DNA from 2 places in the Mesorhizobium sp. M0678 genome. Region 2 is predicted to be linked to the other one. Evidence: predicted binding sites of a transcription regulator. Region 2 holds the regulator's gene; the other holds the start of a gene.
The links. The regulator HrcA, encoded in region 2, represses chaperone genes, less so after heat shock. The targets are predictions, from matches to a motif close to GTTAGCACTCNCNNNNNGNGAGTGCTAAC.

Region 1 (7,684 bases), on a different contig from region 2:
CGCGCGCCAGCATCATTGCCGCTTTCGGCTGCACGCTCGGCATCATTCCGCACATGGCGGCCGCCATCACCGGCCTCGCGGCTCTGCTGCATACAAGTGCCGTCGCCTTCGAGACGCTGAAATATCTCGGCGTCGCCTATCTTCTCTACATGGCCTGGAACACGCTGAAGGAGAAGGGCGGCCTGAGCGTCGACGAAAATGTCGCGCCGCGCTCGGCCGGCAAAGTGATCACTTCGGGCATCCTCATCAACATCCTCAATCCGAAGCTGTCGATCTTCTTCTTTGCCTTCCTGCCGCAATTCGTCAGCACCACCGAACCGCATGCGCTGTCGAAAATGCTGGAGCTCAGCAGCATCTTCATGCTGCTCACCTTCGTGGTCTTTGTCGGCTATGGCATTTTTGCCGCGTCGATCCGCAGCCATGTCGTGTCGCGGCCAAAGGTGCTGACCTGGATGCGCCGTACCTTCGCCGGAGCCTTTGTCATGCTCGGCGCCAAACTGGCGCTGGCGGACCGTTAGACAGGAAGGTCGCGGGCAGCGCAAATCTATCCCTTCACATAGCCCATGGCCTCGACGATCTGCCCGTCCGCCACGCGCATCAGGTTGACGCCGCGCAGCGAATTGCCGTCGGCCATGCAGTAGCGCCAGCGGATCGTCGCCCGGTCGCCGGCGACGAAAGTTTCTTCGATGTCGAAGCGCGTGCCGGGTCCGGTCGCGATCGCCGACCACAGTTCGACGCAGGCGCCCTTGCCGATGCGGCGGGCGCCGTCCGGGGCCGGCGTGGTGTTCTCGATCACGCAATCTTCCGCCACCAGATCGTCGAGCGCCGACGGGTCGTGGCGCTGGAAGACGTCGTTGTAGCGCCGCATGATCTCGGCCGTTTCGGCGGAGCGTTTGGCTGCGGCGATGTCGATGATGAGTTCCTGTGTCATTGGATATTCCTTCCCTTCAGTGATCGGTAGCGGTTTCGATGAGGCGGGCCTTGAGCGTGATCACTGCGACGCCGGCCAGCGCCCGCGACACGAGGCAGCTCTCCTTGGCCGTCTGCGCCAGCCGCTCGAACTCCCCCGCCGCCAGCCCGGCGACGCTTGCCTCGGTCTCCAGCTCGATACGGGTCAGCGTCGGTCCGGCCGCGGTGGCGCCGAGATGCGCTTTCGCGATCGTGTGGATGCGCGCGGGAGTGTAACCTTCGCGGCCGAGGACGGCGCTCAGCGCCATCGAGAAGCAGCCGGCATGCGCCGCCGCAATCAATTCCTCGGGATTGGTGCCGGGACCGTTCTCGAAACGCGACGGGAACGAGTAGGCGCCTTCGAAGACGCCGCTGCCGAGCTTCAGCCGGCCCGAACCTTCCTTCAACGATCCCTGCCATTGGGCCTCTGCTTCACGAATGGTCATTGTGTCTCTCCTTTGATTTGAGGGGTCGATCAGATTTTGGGGCGGACCAGTCAGGCGCTGTCGACGACCACTTTCCCGAAGACGTCGCCTTGCTGGAAATAGCGATAGGCGTCGTTGGCCTCGTCGAAGGCGAACACCTTGTCGATGACAGGCTTAAGCCGATGCACCGAGATGGCGCGCAGCATGGCTTCGAGGTTGGTGCGATTGCCGACGAACAGGCGGCTGATGGTGGCGAGGCTGCGCTGGTAGACCGGGCCGGGGATCTGCACCGTCCCGCCTTTCGCATCCTGTATGGTGAGAAGCACGATGCGCCCGTAAAGCGCGCAGGCGATCATCGATTGCGCGAAGGTCGGCGGGCCGCCGGTCTCGACGACGAGGTCGATGCCGCCGGTCTGCTCGCGCACCGCAGCACCCCATTCCGGCATGTCGGCGGTCGAGACGACGAGGTCGGCGCCCAGCGCCTGCAGCCGGTCCAGCTTCTCGTTGCGCGAGCTGACTGCCACGACACGGCAGCCGAGCAGCTTGGCGAATTGCAGCGCAAATAGCGCGACGCCACCTGAACCGATGACAAGAACCCATTGGCCGGGCTTCGGCATTTCGGCCGCCGTCACGGCATTCCAGGCGGTCAGGCCGGCGCAGGTTAGTGTCGCCGCTTGATGCCAGTCGAGATGATCGGGAAGCCGCACCGCCCATTGCTCGTCGAGCACGGCGTATTCGGCCAGCATCCCGTCCAGCGTGCAGCCAAGCTGGTCGATCAGACCGGCATTGATGCGGCCGTCGATCCAGCGCGCAAAATAACTGCCGGTGACGCGGTCGCCGACGGCAAAGCGGGTGACGGCCTCGCCGACGGCAACGACTTCGCCGGCACCGTCGCTCAGCGGGATAACGCCTTGGCGCGGCGCCAGCGGGTAGGTGCCGTTGAGGATCATCATATCGCGGCGGTTGAGCGAGGTGGCGCGGACACGCACGACGATCTCGTGCGGCTTCGGCGTCGGCTGCGCCTCGTCGCGCATCACCAGGCACTTGATCCCGCGGGTTCCTTCAAGACGACAACTGCGCATCTGCCTCTCGCATATGTAGACTGATCTACATATTATATAGACCGATTGTCATATTCGATGCAAGGCCTATAATGCTCACTCCTGACAGAGGTTGACATGGCGAACGACACCCGCACCCGCATACTCGAGACGACCGGGCTGCTGCTGAGGCAGCGCGGCTACCACGGCACGTCGCTCAACGATATTTTGAGCGCCTCAGGCGCACCGAGAGGTTCGCTCTACTTTCACTTTCCGGGCGGCAAGGATCAGCTGGTCATCGAAGTGACGCGCGACAGCGTCGCCGATGTGACGCAGAGGCTGGACGCCGCGCTCGCTGCCGAAAAGGACCCGGCGGTGGCTGTCCACCACATCTACCAGTCGGTCGCGCGCATGCTGGAAGACAATCGGTTCACGCTCGGTTGCCCGATCGCACCCGTGGTGTTGGACTCGCCGATCGACATGCCGGAACTGGCCGAGTTGTGCCGGTCCGCCTTCGAGCAATGGATAGGCTTGCTCAGGGCGGCCTTCGTCAGGGCAGGGGTGCCCGAACGGCGCGCGCACGCGCTGGCATTGCTGGTCGAATCATCGCTTGAAGGACTGATGGTGATCGCACGCGCCACCCACGACCGCGCCCCGGTGCTGGCGGTAGCCGATGAGGTCGCGGCGCTGATTGAGGGGGCATTGCCGGCCAAGAGTGCCACCGCAGCGGTGCATTGACGTTTATGCCTTCATCGCATCGAAGGCGGCGCGGCGTTCCGCCAAAAGGGCCAAGGCTGCAGCTCGACGATTGATGTTCTGCGCCGCCGCGACGCCTGGAAGTAACGGCATGGTGGCCGAACAGACGCGTCCTGCGGGATATGCGCCTGCTTACTTGAGATCGGACGGCCTCTCAATCTCCGCCACATCAACGAAAAAGGGCGGCATCGCTGCCGCCCTTTCCGTAAGCTTGCGAGATTGGCTGGATTAGAAGTCCATGCCGCCCATGCCGCCCATGCCGCCGCCGCCCATGCCGCCAGGCATGCCGCCGCCAGCCGACTCCTTCTTCGGAGCCTCCGCGATCATGGCTTCGGTGGTGACCAGCAGGCCGGCGACCGAGGCCGCGTCCTGCAGAGCCGTGCGCACAACCTTGACCGGATCGACGATACCCATGGCGATCATGTCGCCATATTCGCCGGTCTGGGCGTTGTAGCCGAAGGTTGCCCCCTTGTTCTCAAGGATCTTGCCGGCAACGATCGATGCTTCCGCACCGGCGTTGGCCGCGATCTGGCGGGCCGGAGCCTGCAGCGCGCGGCGCACGATGTTGATGCCGGCGGCCTGGTCGGAGTTGGCGCCGGTTGCCTTGATGCTCAGCGAAGCGCGCAGCAGTGCGACGCCGCCGCCGGGAACGATGCCTTCTTCGACGGCCGCGCGGGTCGCGTTGAGGGCGTCATCGACGCGGTCCTTCTTTTCCTTGACTTCCACTTCGGTCGCACCGCCGACGCGGATGACGGCAACGCCGCCCGCCAGCTTGGCGAGACGTTCCTGCAGCTTCTCCTTGTCGTAGTCCGAGGTGGTCTCCTCGATCTGCTGCTTGATCTGGGCGACGCGGCCCTGGATTTCGGCCTTCTTGCCGGCGCCGTCGACGATGGTGGTGTTCTCCTTGGAGATCGACACCTTCTTGGCGCGGCCGAGCATGTTCAGGCCGACATTCTCGAGCTTGATGCCGAGGTCTTCGGAAATGACCTGGCCACCGGTGAGGATGGCGATGTCTTCCAGCATGGCCTTGCGGCGATCACCGAAGCCCGGCGCCTTGACGGCAGCGATCTTCAGGCCGCCACGCAGCTTGTTGACGACCAGCGTGGCCAGGGCCTCGCCTTCGACATCTTCCGAGATGATGACCAGCGGCTTCGAGGTCTGCACGACGGCCTCGAGGATCGGCAGCATGGCCTGCAGGTTGGAGAGCTTCTTCTCGTGGAGAAGAATGTAGGCGTCTTCCAGATCCGCAACCATCTTCTCGGCGTTGGTGACGAAGTAGGGCGAGAGATAGCCGCGGTCGAACTGCATGCCTTCAACGACTTCAAGCTCGGTCTCGGCGGTCTTTGCTTCCTCGACGGTGATGACGCCCTCATTGCCGACCTTCTGCATCGCTTCCGCGATCATCGAGCCGACCGACACGTCGCCATTGCCGGCGATAGTGCCGACCTGGGCAACCTCTTCCGAGGTCTTGATCTTCTTGGCGTTCTTGATCAGCGTCGCGACGACGTCGGCGACGGCGAGGTCGATGCCGCGCTTGAGGTCCATCGGGTTCATGCCGGCGGCAACCGACTTGTGGCCTTCCTGGACGATCGATTGTGCCAGAACGGTCGCGGTGGTGGTGCCGTCGCCGGCGATGTCGTTGGTCTTCGAAGCAACTTCGCGGACCATCTGCGCGCCCATGTTTTCGAACTTGTCCTCAAGCTCGATTTCCTTGGCGACGGTGACGCCGTCCTTGGTGATGCGCGGTGCGCCGAACGACTTGTCGATGACGACGTTGCGGCCCTTGGGGCCGAGCGTGACCTTCACCGCGTCGGCGAGGATGTTGACGCCGCGCAGCATGCGCTCACGAGCGTCGCGGGAGAATTTTACGTCTTTGGCAGCCATTTTTAGCTCCTGGCAGGGGCTTGGATTGAGCCCGAAGATTTAAACGAGGGTGAGGCCGATATTCAGCCGATGATGCCCATGATGTCGGATTCCTTCATGATCAGAAGGTCTTCGCCATTGAGCTTGACTTCGGTGCCCGACCACTTGCCGAACAGGATGCGGTCACCGGCCTTGACGTCCAGCGGGACGAGCTTGCCGGCTTCGTCGCGGGCGCCGGAACCGACGGCGATGATCTCGCCTTCCTGCGGCTTTTCCTTAGCCGTATCGGGGATGATGATCCCGCCCGCGGTCTTGGATTCGGATTCGACCCGACGAACGACCACGCGGTCATGAAGCGGGCGGAACTTCGACTTTGCCATTTTTTATTCCTCGATGAGAATGGTGAGAACAGTTCCTCCGTCCGGCGGCGCCGGACATGTGGTTAGCACTCATCTTGGGGGAGTGCTAACGTGGCGCTGAAATAGGCTGGCAGCTCGTGCGAGTCAAGGCGCCCGCTGGGCATAATCAGGACAATTGCTTCAAACGGATACTTGACCAAGTCAACTAAATCGCTGATCTTGCCGGGAGGAGGATGCCATGACCATTCATCATCACCCAGGCAAGGAGCGGATCGACGCGGTGCGGGCCTTCAACCGCTTCTACACCCGCCAGATCGGGCTGCTCGACGAAGGGCTGCTGAAAAGCACCTTCTCGCTGACCGAGGCGCGGGTGCTCTATGAGCTGGCGCATCGCGATGGCCTGACCGCCACCGACCTTGCGCGCGATCTCGGCCTCGATGCCGGTTATCTCAGCCGGCTGCTGAAGAAGTTCGAGGAGCGTGATCTGGTCGAGCGCGCCACGATCGAGGCGGATGCGCGGCGCTCATCGATCGCGCTGACCAAGGCCGGGCGGCAGGCCTTCGCGCCGCTGAACCAGGGTTCGCACGACCAGGTCGCGGCTTTGCTCGAACGGCTTCCAGTTCCCGAACAGGACAGGCTGGTCAAGGCCATGCAGACGGTGCAGCGTTTGCTGGGCGGAAGCGCCGAACCCAAAATTCCCTATATGCTGCGGCCCCTGCAAGTCGGCGACATCGGCTGGATCATTCATCGCCAGGGCCTGCTCTACGCGCAGGAATATGGCTGGGACGAAACCTATGAAGCGCTGGTCGCCGAAATCCTCGGTGCCTTCGTCAAATCCTTCGATCCGAAATGGGAACGCAGCTGGATCGCCGAGCGGGAAGGGGAGGTCGTCGGCTCGGTCTTCGTCGTGCGCCAGTCGGACGCGGTGGCGAAGTTGCGCCTGCTCTATGTCGAGCCGTCGGCGCGCGGCCTCGGCATCGGCAAGCGGCTGGTCGAGGAATGTGTCGGCTTTTGCCGCGCCAGGGGCTACAGGACACTGACGCTGTGGACCAACGACGTGCTCGCCGCCGCTCGCCACATCTATGAGGCTGCGGGCTTTAAATTGACCAACGAGGAGCGCCACCATTCCTTCGGCAAGGATCTGGTCGGCCAGAACTGGAATTTGGAGCTGTAGCAGCGCCGCAGAATTTCGAGCATCGGCCTGGGGCGGTCGCTCAGGTCGCAGGCTTAATGTTTTGGTTCAAGCGAAAGAAATTGGTGGGATCATACTTGTTCTTTAGTGCGGCCAACCTCGGATAATTCTCGCCGTAAGCCGCCAGAACCCGATCAGTGCCCTCTTCGCCGAGATTATTGGCGTAGACGCCGCCGGTCGAGAACGGTCTCATTGCATCCCACAGGTCGCGCGCCCATCGGATGTGCGTTTCGTCGTCAGACGGATTGTCCCAGATCGATATCGGGAAGCAATCGTAAAGTGCATCTCTGTTGGCGTAGGGCGTTCCGTCCATCGGTACTCGCGAGATGGCGCCGCCAACCTGCTGCAGGACTAGAAGCGATTCGCTGGGTGCAGTCATGTAAGCCGCAAGCATGGTATCGATCGCCTGATCTGTGATTTCGCGCATGAACTGCGCCTTCCAGTAGTAGCGCCGCCCGCGCGGAAAGAGGCTGTCCCCGGCCGATTGGATTTGAAGATAGGGGACAGGAGCAATCCGGCGCTCAACTGGCGTGCCATACTCTCTCAGAGGTTGAATGATTTGCTGGCCTTCGTCGAGTGGGCCGATGTAGCACGCCGATATGCTGAAGAAGCGTTCGCCCGAGGGCGCCGTCACAAGTGCTGCATCCAGGCTCAGCTCATCCGGGGCGCCGCTCGAGAACGCACGATAGAACCGCATCGCTTCGCGTGCCTCTTCGTAGCGGTATAGCATCGATCCCGCGATGAGGAGCGGACCCACGGGATGGAGCTTGTATTCGAAGGTGGTGACTATTCCGAAATTGCCGCCGCCGCCCCGAATGCCCCAGAACAAATCTGCATTTTCGGCCGCGTTTGCCGTGACCAACCGGCCGTCCGCCGTCACGATTTCGACAGCGACAAGGTTGTCGCAGCTCAGTCCATGTTTGCGGCCAAGCTTGCCGAACCCGCCGCCGAGTGTCAGTCCGGCTATGCCGGTATCCGCATTGACACCCATGGTCGTCGCAAGACCATGGGCCTGTGTGGCTGCGTCGAACTCGCCCAGGTTTAGGCCGGCTTCTGCGCGCGCAACACGGCGGATCGGGTCGACTTCGATCCGCTTCATGC
Region 2 (7,684 bases):
CGGCGATGCCGAGGGCGGCGCTATAGGCGAGGAACCCGGTGAGTGTCATGATTGGCGCTTGTCGCACAATGTTGAAGTTGGGTGAATTCCCTCGGGCCGAATTCGATTGCGCCAGCGCAGCAGGCGACACCGCCGTTCAGGAGCGGCCGTCTTCGTAGGTAATGCGCCAGATGGTGCCGTTGCCGTCCTCGGTGACGATCAGCGAGCCGTCCTTGGCCATCGCGACACCGACCGGTCGGCCCCAGACGGCGTCGTTCGAGATGACGAAGCCGGTCATGAAGTCCTCATATTCGCCTGTCGGCTTGCCATCCCTGAATTTGAGCCTCACCACCTTGTAGCCGGTCCTGGCGCCACGGTTCCACGAACCATGCATGGCGACGAAGGCGTCACCCTGATAATCCGCCGGGAAGTTCTTGCCGTCGTAGAAGGCTATATTCATCGGCGCCGAATGCGCCTGCATCAATACATCGGGGACAGTGGCCTTGCCGGCGAGGTCTGGCCGCTCGCCCTGATGGCGCGGATCCTCGTTATTGCCGATGTAGTACCAAGGCCAACCATAGAATCCGCCGTCCTTGACCGCTGTTGCAAATTCGAACGGCACATTGTCGCCGAGTTCGTCGCGCTCATTGACGACGCACCACAATGCGCCGGTGGCGGGCTGCACGGTCATGCCCGTACAGTTGCGCAGGCCGGTGGCGACAGTTCGGGGATTTTTCCCATCCGGGTCAAAGGCGAGCACATCGGCACGGCCGTCCTCGGAGCCCCAGGCCGCCCCGAGCGGCTTTGATTTGGCCCAGGCGTCGAGGCCGCTATCCGGCTCCTTACCTATATCCTCGGCGACGTTCGAGGCGGAGCCAACCGACAAATAAAGCGTTTTGCCGTCCTGCGAGAAGGCGATGTCGCGGGTCGTGTGACCACCCGACGGGATTTGGGCGACAATGGTTTCTGGTTTGCCGGATGTCTTCAGGTCGCCATCGCGATAGGGGAAGCGGACGATGCTGTCGCTGTTCGCGACATAAACCCATTGCGGTTTGTCTCCTGGCGGATAGAAGGCGATGCCGTAGGGATAATTGAGCCCCTTGGCGAAGATCGCTTTCTCGATGGGCTTGGCGCTGCCCTCGGCGAGACGATAGACGCGTATTTGGTCGGCATGGCTGTTGGCAACAAACAGGTCGCCATTCGGAGCGACGCGCACGACACGTGGATTGACGATGCCGGATGCGATCATTTCAGCCGAAAAGCCCGACGGCAATTCTGGCTTGGCGCGTTCGGGCCGTTCCGCCACGCCGGCGCCGTTCGAAGCGGATTGGGCGGGGTCGGCTGCCGGCATGTCTCGCGGCCCAATCAGGCGTCGGACGCCAGGCCTGTCGGCGTGCCAATCGCCAAACGCGGCTTCGCCTTTGAGCACATTCTGGTCCGCCTGCTGGGCGGCTGCCGGTGTCGCAACAAGGAGGGCAGCGGCAACGGCCGCAAAGCCGCCAGATCGGATCATCAACGTCCTCCGGGATTCGCCTCGAACAGGGCAAACGGCATCAGGTATTGATCGTTCCAAGCGGCCGTCCAGCACACGAGGATTTGAAGCCGAACCCGTTCAGTTGCCAGAGGCGTAAAAGTCGTCGTCGAGGCGCTTTTCCAGCGCGACCAGATCGGCCGGCAGCGGCAGACCCATCGCCCGCATCTCTTGCAGCTTCTCGCGCAACTGCTCTTGCACCTCGTGCTGATCCTCTGGCTGGTTGATCATTTCTTCGAGCAGCAGACTGATCTGGGCCTTGAACGATTCCAGCGCCATTCTTTTCTCCTCCTTGCGGCAGGCCCGCGGCGGCTCCTAGCTCAGCATGCGCGAAATCAGCTGCGCGGTATAGTCGACCATCGGTACTATGCGCGCATAATTCAGCCGCGTCGGCCCGATGACGCCGAGCGCACCGACGACGCGCGCGTCCTTGTCGCGATAGGGTGCCACCACCAGCGAGGAGCCAGACAGCGAAAACAGCTTGTTTTCCGAACCGATGAATATGCGCACGCCTGGGCCTGCCTCGGCGAGGTCGAGAAGCTGGATCAGCCCATCCTGCGTCTCCAGATCCTCAAACAGATGCCGCAGCAATTCTATGTCGGCCTGGGCAGTGACGTTTTCCAGGAGATTGGCGCGGCCGCGCACGATAAGCCGCCCAGGCACGCCGCTTTCAGCGCCTGCCCAGACCGCCAGGCCCTTCTCGACCAGATCCTGCGACAGCGTGTCGAGGGCTGCCCTGGTCTCTTCCTTGATGCGGGCGATCTCGACCCGCGCCTCGGCCAGGGTGCGGCCGCGGATATGGGCGTTGAGGAAGTTGGAGGCTTCGTGCAATTGCGAGATGGTGATGCCGGCGGGCAGATCGATGACGCGATTTTCGACGTCGCCGTTCTGCGAGACCAGCACGGCCAGCGCCTTGGTCGGCTCGAGCTGGATGAATTCGATGTGCTTAAGCGCCACCTCATTCTTGGCGGCGAGCACGAGGCCGGCGCCGCGCGACATGCCGGACAGCATCTGGCTGGCCTCGGTCAGCATATGCTCCAGCGTCGCGCCCGAGCCGGAGGCGCGCACCTGGGCCTCGATGGTACGGCGCTCCTCGTCGGAGAGGTCACCAAGTTCCATGAAAGCATCGACGAAGAAGCGCAGGCCTGCCTGGGTCGGCAACCGGCCAGCCGAAATGTGCGGCGCATAGATCAGGCCGAGATGCTCAAGGTCGCTCATCACGTTGCGGATGGTGGCCGGCGACAGCGACGACGGCAGGATGCGCGACAGGCTGCGCGAACCGACCGGCTCGCCATCCCTCAAATAGGAATCGACGATGCGCCGGAAGATGTCGCGCGAACGCATGTCGAGCGATTGAAGCGCGGGCGATTGCAGCGCGTGCGACGGGAGCACGTGCGACTGCAAACCGGGATCGACTGCCTTTGTCATTTCGAGCCAAAAACCTCCGCCCCGAAGATATAGACTTCCGCGGTGTCGGCGCAACCGGTCCATTTTCCTTTGCGCCTCACGCCCCGTGCGGCTACAAGCCGGCCAAGATTCCCCGGCCAAGATTCCGAAGAAAGAAAGAAGCCTGAATGCGCCCTTCCAAACGCCAATTCGACGAAATGCGCCCCATCTCCTTCGAGCGCGGCGTCTCCAAGCATGCGGAAGGCTCGTGCCTGGTGAAGTTCGGCGACACGCATGTGCTGTGTACGGCCAGCCTGGAGGAAAAGGTGCCGGGCTGGATGCGCAACTCCGGCAAGGGCTGGGTGACGGCGGAATACGGCATGCTGCCGCGTTCGACCGGCGAGCGCATGCGCCGCGAGGCTTCGGCCGGCAAACAAGGCGGCCGCACGCTGGAAATCCAGCGGCTGATCGGCCGCTCCCTGCGCGCCGTGGTCGATCTGCAGGCGCTCGGCGAGCAGCAGATCACCGTCGACTGCGACGTGATCCAGGCCGACGGCGGCACGCGCACCGCTTCGATCACCGGCGGCTGGGTGGCGCTCTACGACTGCCTGCGCTGGATGGAAACCCGCCAGATGGCGAGCCTGGGCAAGGTGCTGAAGGATCACGTTGCGGCGATCTCCTGCGGCATCCATGATGGCCAGCCGGTCATCGACCTCGACTATATCGAGGATTCCTCGGCCAGTACCGACGCCAATTTCGTCATGACCGGCAAGGGCGGCATCGTCGAGATCCAAGGCACGGCCGAGGGCGAGCCGTTCTCGGAAGAGCAGTTCGCGGCGCTGATGGGGCTCGCCAAGAAAGGTATTCAGCGCCTGGTCAGCTTGCAGCAAATGGCGGTGGCTTAGCTGCGGTCAATATTGATGAGATTGGCGATCCTGTGACCCCTTCTGCAATCCTGGAATCAGCACTCTACGTGACGGACCTTGCTGCCGCGGAACGGTTCTATTCGGGCGTGCTCGGGCTCGATCTGCTCGGCAAGGTCGATGGCAGGCATCTCTTCTTCCGCTGCGGCGACAGCGTGCTGCTTATGTTCAATGCCGAGGCGACCAAAGTGCCGCCGCCGGCCGACGCCAAGCTCAAAGTACCGCCGCATGGCGCGGTCGGCCAGGGCCATCTTTGCTTCGCCGCAAGCGCGGATGAAATCCCACGCTGGAAAGCGCATCTTGAGGCGAAGAAAATTGCCATCGAAAGCGAGTTCGAATGGCCGCAGGGCGGCCGCTCGATCTATATTCGCGACCCGTCGGGCAATTCGATCGAATTCGCCGAGCCAAGAATCTGGGGCATCTGATGCATTCGCCAACTGTTCATTCGCTTGACGGGCATAAGATCGTCGTCGCCAGCCATAACGCCGGTAAATTGCGGGAATTCGCCGATCTGATGGCGCCATTCGGCATTGAAGCGAAGTCCGCAAAGGAATACGGCCTGCCGGAACCGGACGAGACCGGCACCACTTTCGAGGAGAACGCCCTCATAAAAGCCTTGGCTGCCGCCAAGGCCACTGGATTGCCGGCGCTGTCGGACGATTCCGGCCTGTGTGTCGATGCGCTCGACGGCGCACCCGGCGTCTACACCGCCAACTGGGCCGAGACGCCGGACGGCTCCCGCGACTTCGGCATGGCCATGCAGCGCACGGAAGTGGCCTTGCAAGAAGTTGGCGCGATCACGCCTGCCCAGCGCAAGGGCCGCTTTGTCGCGGTCATCTGCCTGGCCTTCCCCGATGGCCAGGCGGAATATTTTCGCGGTGAGGTCGAGGGCACGCTGGTATGGCCGCCGCGCGGCGAGCTAGGCTTCGGCTACGATCCGGTGTTCTTGCCCTACGGGTTCGAAAAGACCTTCGGCGAGATGAGCGCGGAGGAAAAGCATGGCTGGAAGCCCGGCCAGCCAACCGCATTGTCGCACCGTGCCCGCGCCTTCCAGAAATTCGCGCAAGCCCGATTGGCCGGCGCATGACCATGCTGCTCGACCGCAGCCCCGGTTTCGGCGTCTATGTCCACTGGCCATTCTGCGCGGCCAAATGCCCCTATTGCGACTTCAACAGCCATGTCCGCCACCAGCCGGTCGACCAGGAGCGTTTTGCCCGCGCCTTCGAGACCGAGCTGGCGACGATGCGCGGCCGCACCGGGCCGCGCGAGGTGACCAGTATCTTTCTTGGCGGCGGCACGCCATCGCTGATGAAACCGCAGACCGTGGCGGCGGTGCTGGATGCAGTGGCGAAGAACTGGACGGTGCCTGATGGCATCGAGGTGACGCTGGAGGCCAATCCCTCCTCGGTCGAGGCCGAGCGCTTTCGCGGCTATCGCGCGGCCGGCGTCAACCGGGTGTCGCTTGGCGTGCAGGCACTGAACGACAAGGATCTGCGCTTCCTCGGCCGTTTGCACAATGTCGATGAGGCCCTGCATGCGATCGGCCTGGCGCGCGAGATATTCCCACGGCTGTCGTTCGACCTGATCTACGCGCGGCCCGGTCAGACGCCGGAAGCGTGGCAGGCGGAGCTCGAGCAGGCGATCGGCCACGCCGCAGACCATCTGTCGCTCTATCAGCTGACCATCGAGGAAGGCACGCCGTTCCATGCACTGCATGCGGCAAGGAAATTCATCATTCCAGACAATGAGCTTGCCGCCGATCTCTACGCGTTAACGCAGGAGATCACCGCCGCGCGCGGACTGCCGGCCTACGAGATTTCCAACCACGCCAGGCCCGGCGCCGAAAGCCGGCACAATCTCACCTATTGGCGTTATGGCGAATATGTCGGCGTCGGTCCCGGCGCGCATGGCCGGTTCGTCGAAAATGGCCGCCGCGTGGTGACGATCGCCGAGAAAATGCCGGAGACCTGGGCCAATCTGGTCGAGGCCAAGGGTCATGGCGTTTCCGGCGGCGAGGTCCTGACGCGGTCGGAAGAGGCCGACGAGTTCCTGCTGATGGGGCTGAGGCTGGCGGAAGGCATCGACCTTTCCCGCTACGAGGCATTTTCAGGGCGCGGCCTGTCGACGGCACGGCTGTCGGTGCTGCAGGACGAAGGCCTGGTGGCGCCGATCGGCAATGCCCGCCTGCGCGCCACGCCGGCCGGCATGATCGTGCTCGATGCGGTCGTGGCGGATTTGGCCAGATAGCACGTTGAAGAACGTTCTCTTCATCTGCAGCCAGCATCGCTTGCGCAGCCCGACGGCGGAGCAGGTGTTTTCCAAGCGGCGGGACATCGAGGTCGCTTCGGCCGGCACTAATCACGATGCCGACATACCGTTGACGCATGAACTCGTCGCCTGGGCCGACATCATCTTCGTGATGGAAAAAACGCACCGCGCCAAACTGCAGCAGAAATTCAAGACAAGCCTGAAAAAGGCTCGAGTAATCTGCCTCGATATTCCCGACGACTATGCATTCATGGACCCGGCTCTGGTGGGCCTGCTGGAGGCGCGTGTCTCGAAGTATCTGGGTTGAATGGTACATCGCGGAGCATTCGCAACCGCGCTTCGAGAACTGTCTCGACCGATCGCTAAGGTTTGCGGGGTCAAGCCTCGTGCTTGTGGCGGTGTTTGGCGCGATCTTTTTCGCTGGTCTCTCCGGAACGGGCCGGCTTGATCTCGCTTTTGTCGCGTGAGGCATGGTGCTGGTCGTCTGTGGAATGTGACGCTGCGCCATCGCGGGCGCTTTTTGTTTCGAGGCGGGTGATGAAAATGTCGAAGCGATTGGGCATCGTCCGGTCAGTGCTCCATCGTGCGGTCGGTTTCGTTTGCGGGCTTGCTCTCTGCCGATCGCTGGCGTGCAAGCGGCTTCTTGGCTCTGCCATCTGCGGCTTCGGCAGGCAGGCTCTTGTCGCATGGCGCGGCGAAGCGTTTGCGGCCGGCATAGTAGGGTTCGAAAACGTCCTGTATCGTCAGGCTGTTCATCCTGCTCCTCCCGAGATCAGGGGTAAAATTCGCCGGCAACGGTTTCGTTCCCTACTGTGGCGAAGGCATGGCGGCCGGTTCACGTCGGCATCCCTTTTGGAACCAGGGCCTTTGCAACCCAGGCTTTTGCAACCAAGCGTGAGCCGTGCCAAACAGGGTCGAACGGAGTTGTGCAGGTGACCGGCGAATCGGCCAAACGCAGTTATGTGGTCGGGCAGACCGAAATCGCCGCCCGGCCGCTCGAGCCGGCGCTCTACCTGGTCGCGACGCCTATCGGCAATCTCGCCGACATCACGCTGCGCGCGCTGGAAACGCTCGCCGCCGCCGATATCGTCGCTTGCGAGGACACACGTGTCAGCCGCGTGCTGCTCGACCGCTACGGCATCCGCCGCCGCACCACCGCCTACCACGAGCACAATGCCGGCGAGGCCGGACCGAAGCTGATCGCGGCGCTGCTGGCCGGCCAAAGCGTAGCGCTGATATCGGATGCCGGCACGACGCTCATATCCGACCCCGGCTACCGGCTGGTCGGTGAGGCGCTGGAACGCGGCATTCGTGTCGTGCCGATCCCCGGCCCATCAGCAGCACTTGCCGCTTTGACGGCATCCGGCCTGCCCTCGGACGCGTTTCTGTTTGCCGGCTTCCTGCCGGTGAAGACCGGGCAGCGGCTGACGCGGCTGGAAGCGCTGAAGGCGGTGCTGGCAACGTTGATCTTCTTCGAATCGCCGCGCCGGCTGGCCGAGACGCTCAGTGCCATGGTCGAGGTGCTGGGCGGTGCCCGCAAGGCGGCCATCGGCCGCGAGCTGACCAAGACCTTCGAGGAGATGCGGACCGGCACCCT

Region 1: the regulator HrcA is predicted to act here: its motif matches at 5,474-5,502, upstream of groES (co-chaperone GroES).

The regions. Positions count from the first base shown of each region.
Region 1 is NZ_JAMYPT010000005.1:258,673-266,356, reverse strand. It holds gene NKI29_RS12410 (LysE family translocator) at 1-518, shown strand, start outside; gene NKI29_RS12405 (nuclear transport factor 2 family protein) at 545-931, opposite strand; gene NKI29_RS12400 (OsmC family protein) at 948-1,394, opposite strand; gene NKI29_RS12395 (zinc-dependent alcohol dehydrogenase family protein) at 1,445-2,407, opposite strand; gene NKI29_RS12390 (TetR/AcrR family transcriptional regulator) at 2,552-3,151, shown strand; gene groL (chaperonin GroEL) at 3,398-5,053, opposite strand; gene groES (co-chaperone GroES) at 5,116-5,412, opposite strand; gene NKI29_RS12375 (bifunctional helix-turn-helix transcriptional regulator/GNAT family N-acetyltransferase) at 5,630-6,565, shown strand; gene NKI29_RS12370 (FAD-binding oxidoreductase) at 6,606-7,684, opposite strand, start outside.
Region 2 is NZ_JAMYPT010000024.1:63,907-71,590, reverse strand. It holds gene NKI29_RS28450 (LysE family translocator) at 1-49, opposite strand, end outside; gene NKI29_RS28445 (PQQ-dependent sugar dehydrogenase) at 137-1,492, opposite strand; gene NKI29_RS28440 (hypothetical protein) at 1,592-1,789, opposite strand; gene hrcA (heat-inducible transcriptional repressor HrcA) at 1,826-2,938, opposite strand; gene rph (ribonuclease PH) at 3,085-3,801, shown strand; gene NKI29_RS28425 (VOC family protein) at 3,834-4,244, shown strand; gene rdgB (RdgB/HAM1 family non-canonical purine NTP pyrophosphatase) at 4,244-4,906, shown strand; gene hemW (radical SAM family heme chaperone HemW) at 4,903-6,066, shown strand; gene NKI29_RS28410 (low molecular weight protein tyrosine phosphatase family protein) at 6,071-6,394, shown strand; gene NKI29_RS28405 (hypothetical protein) at 6,658-6,843, opposite strand; gene rsmI (16S rRNA (cytidine(1402)-2'-O)-methyltransferase) at 7,020-7,684, shown strand, end outside.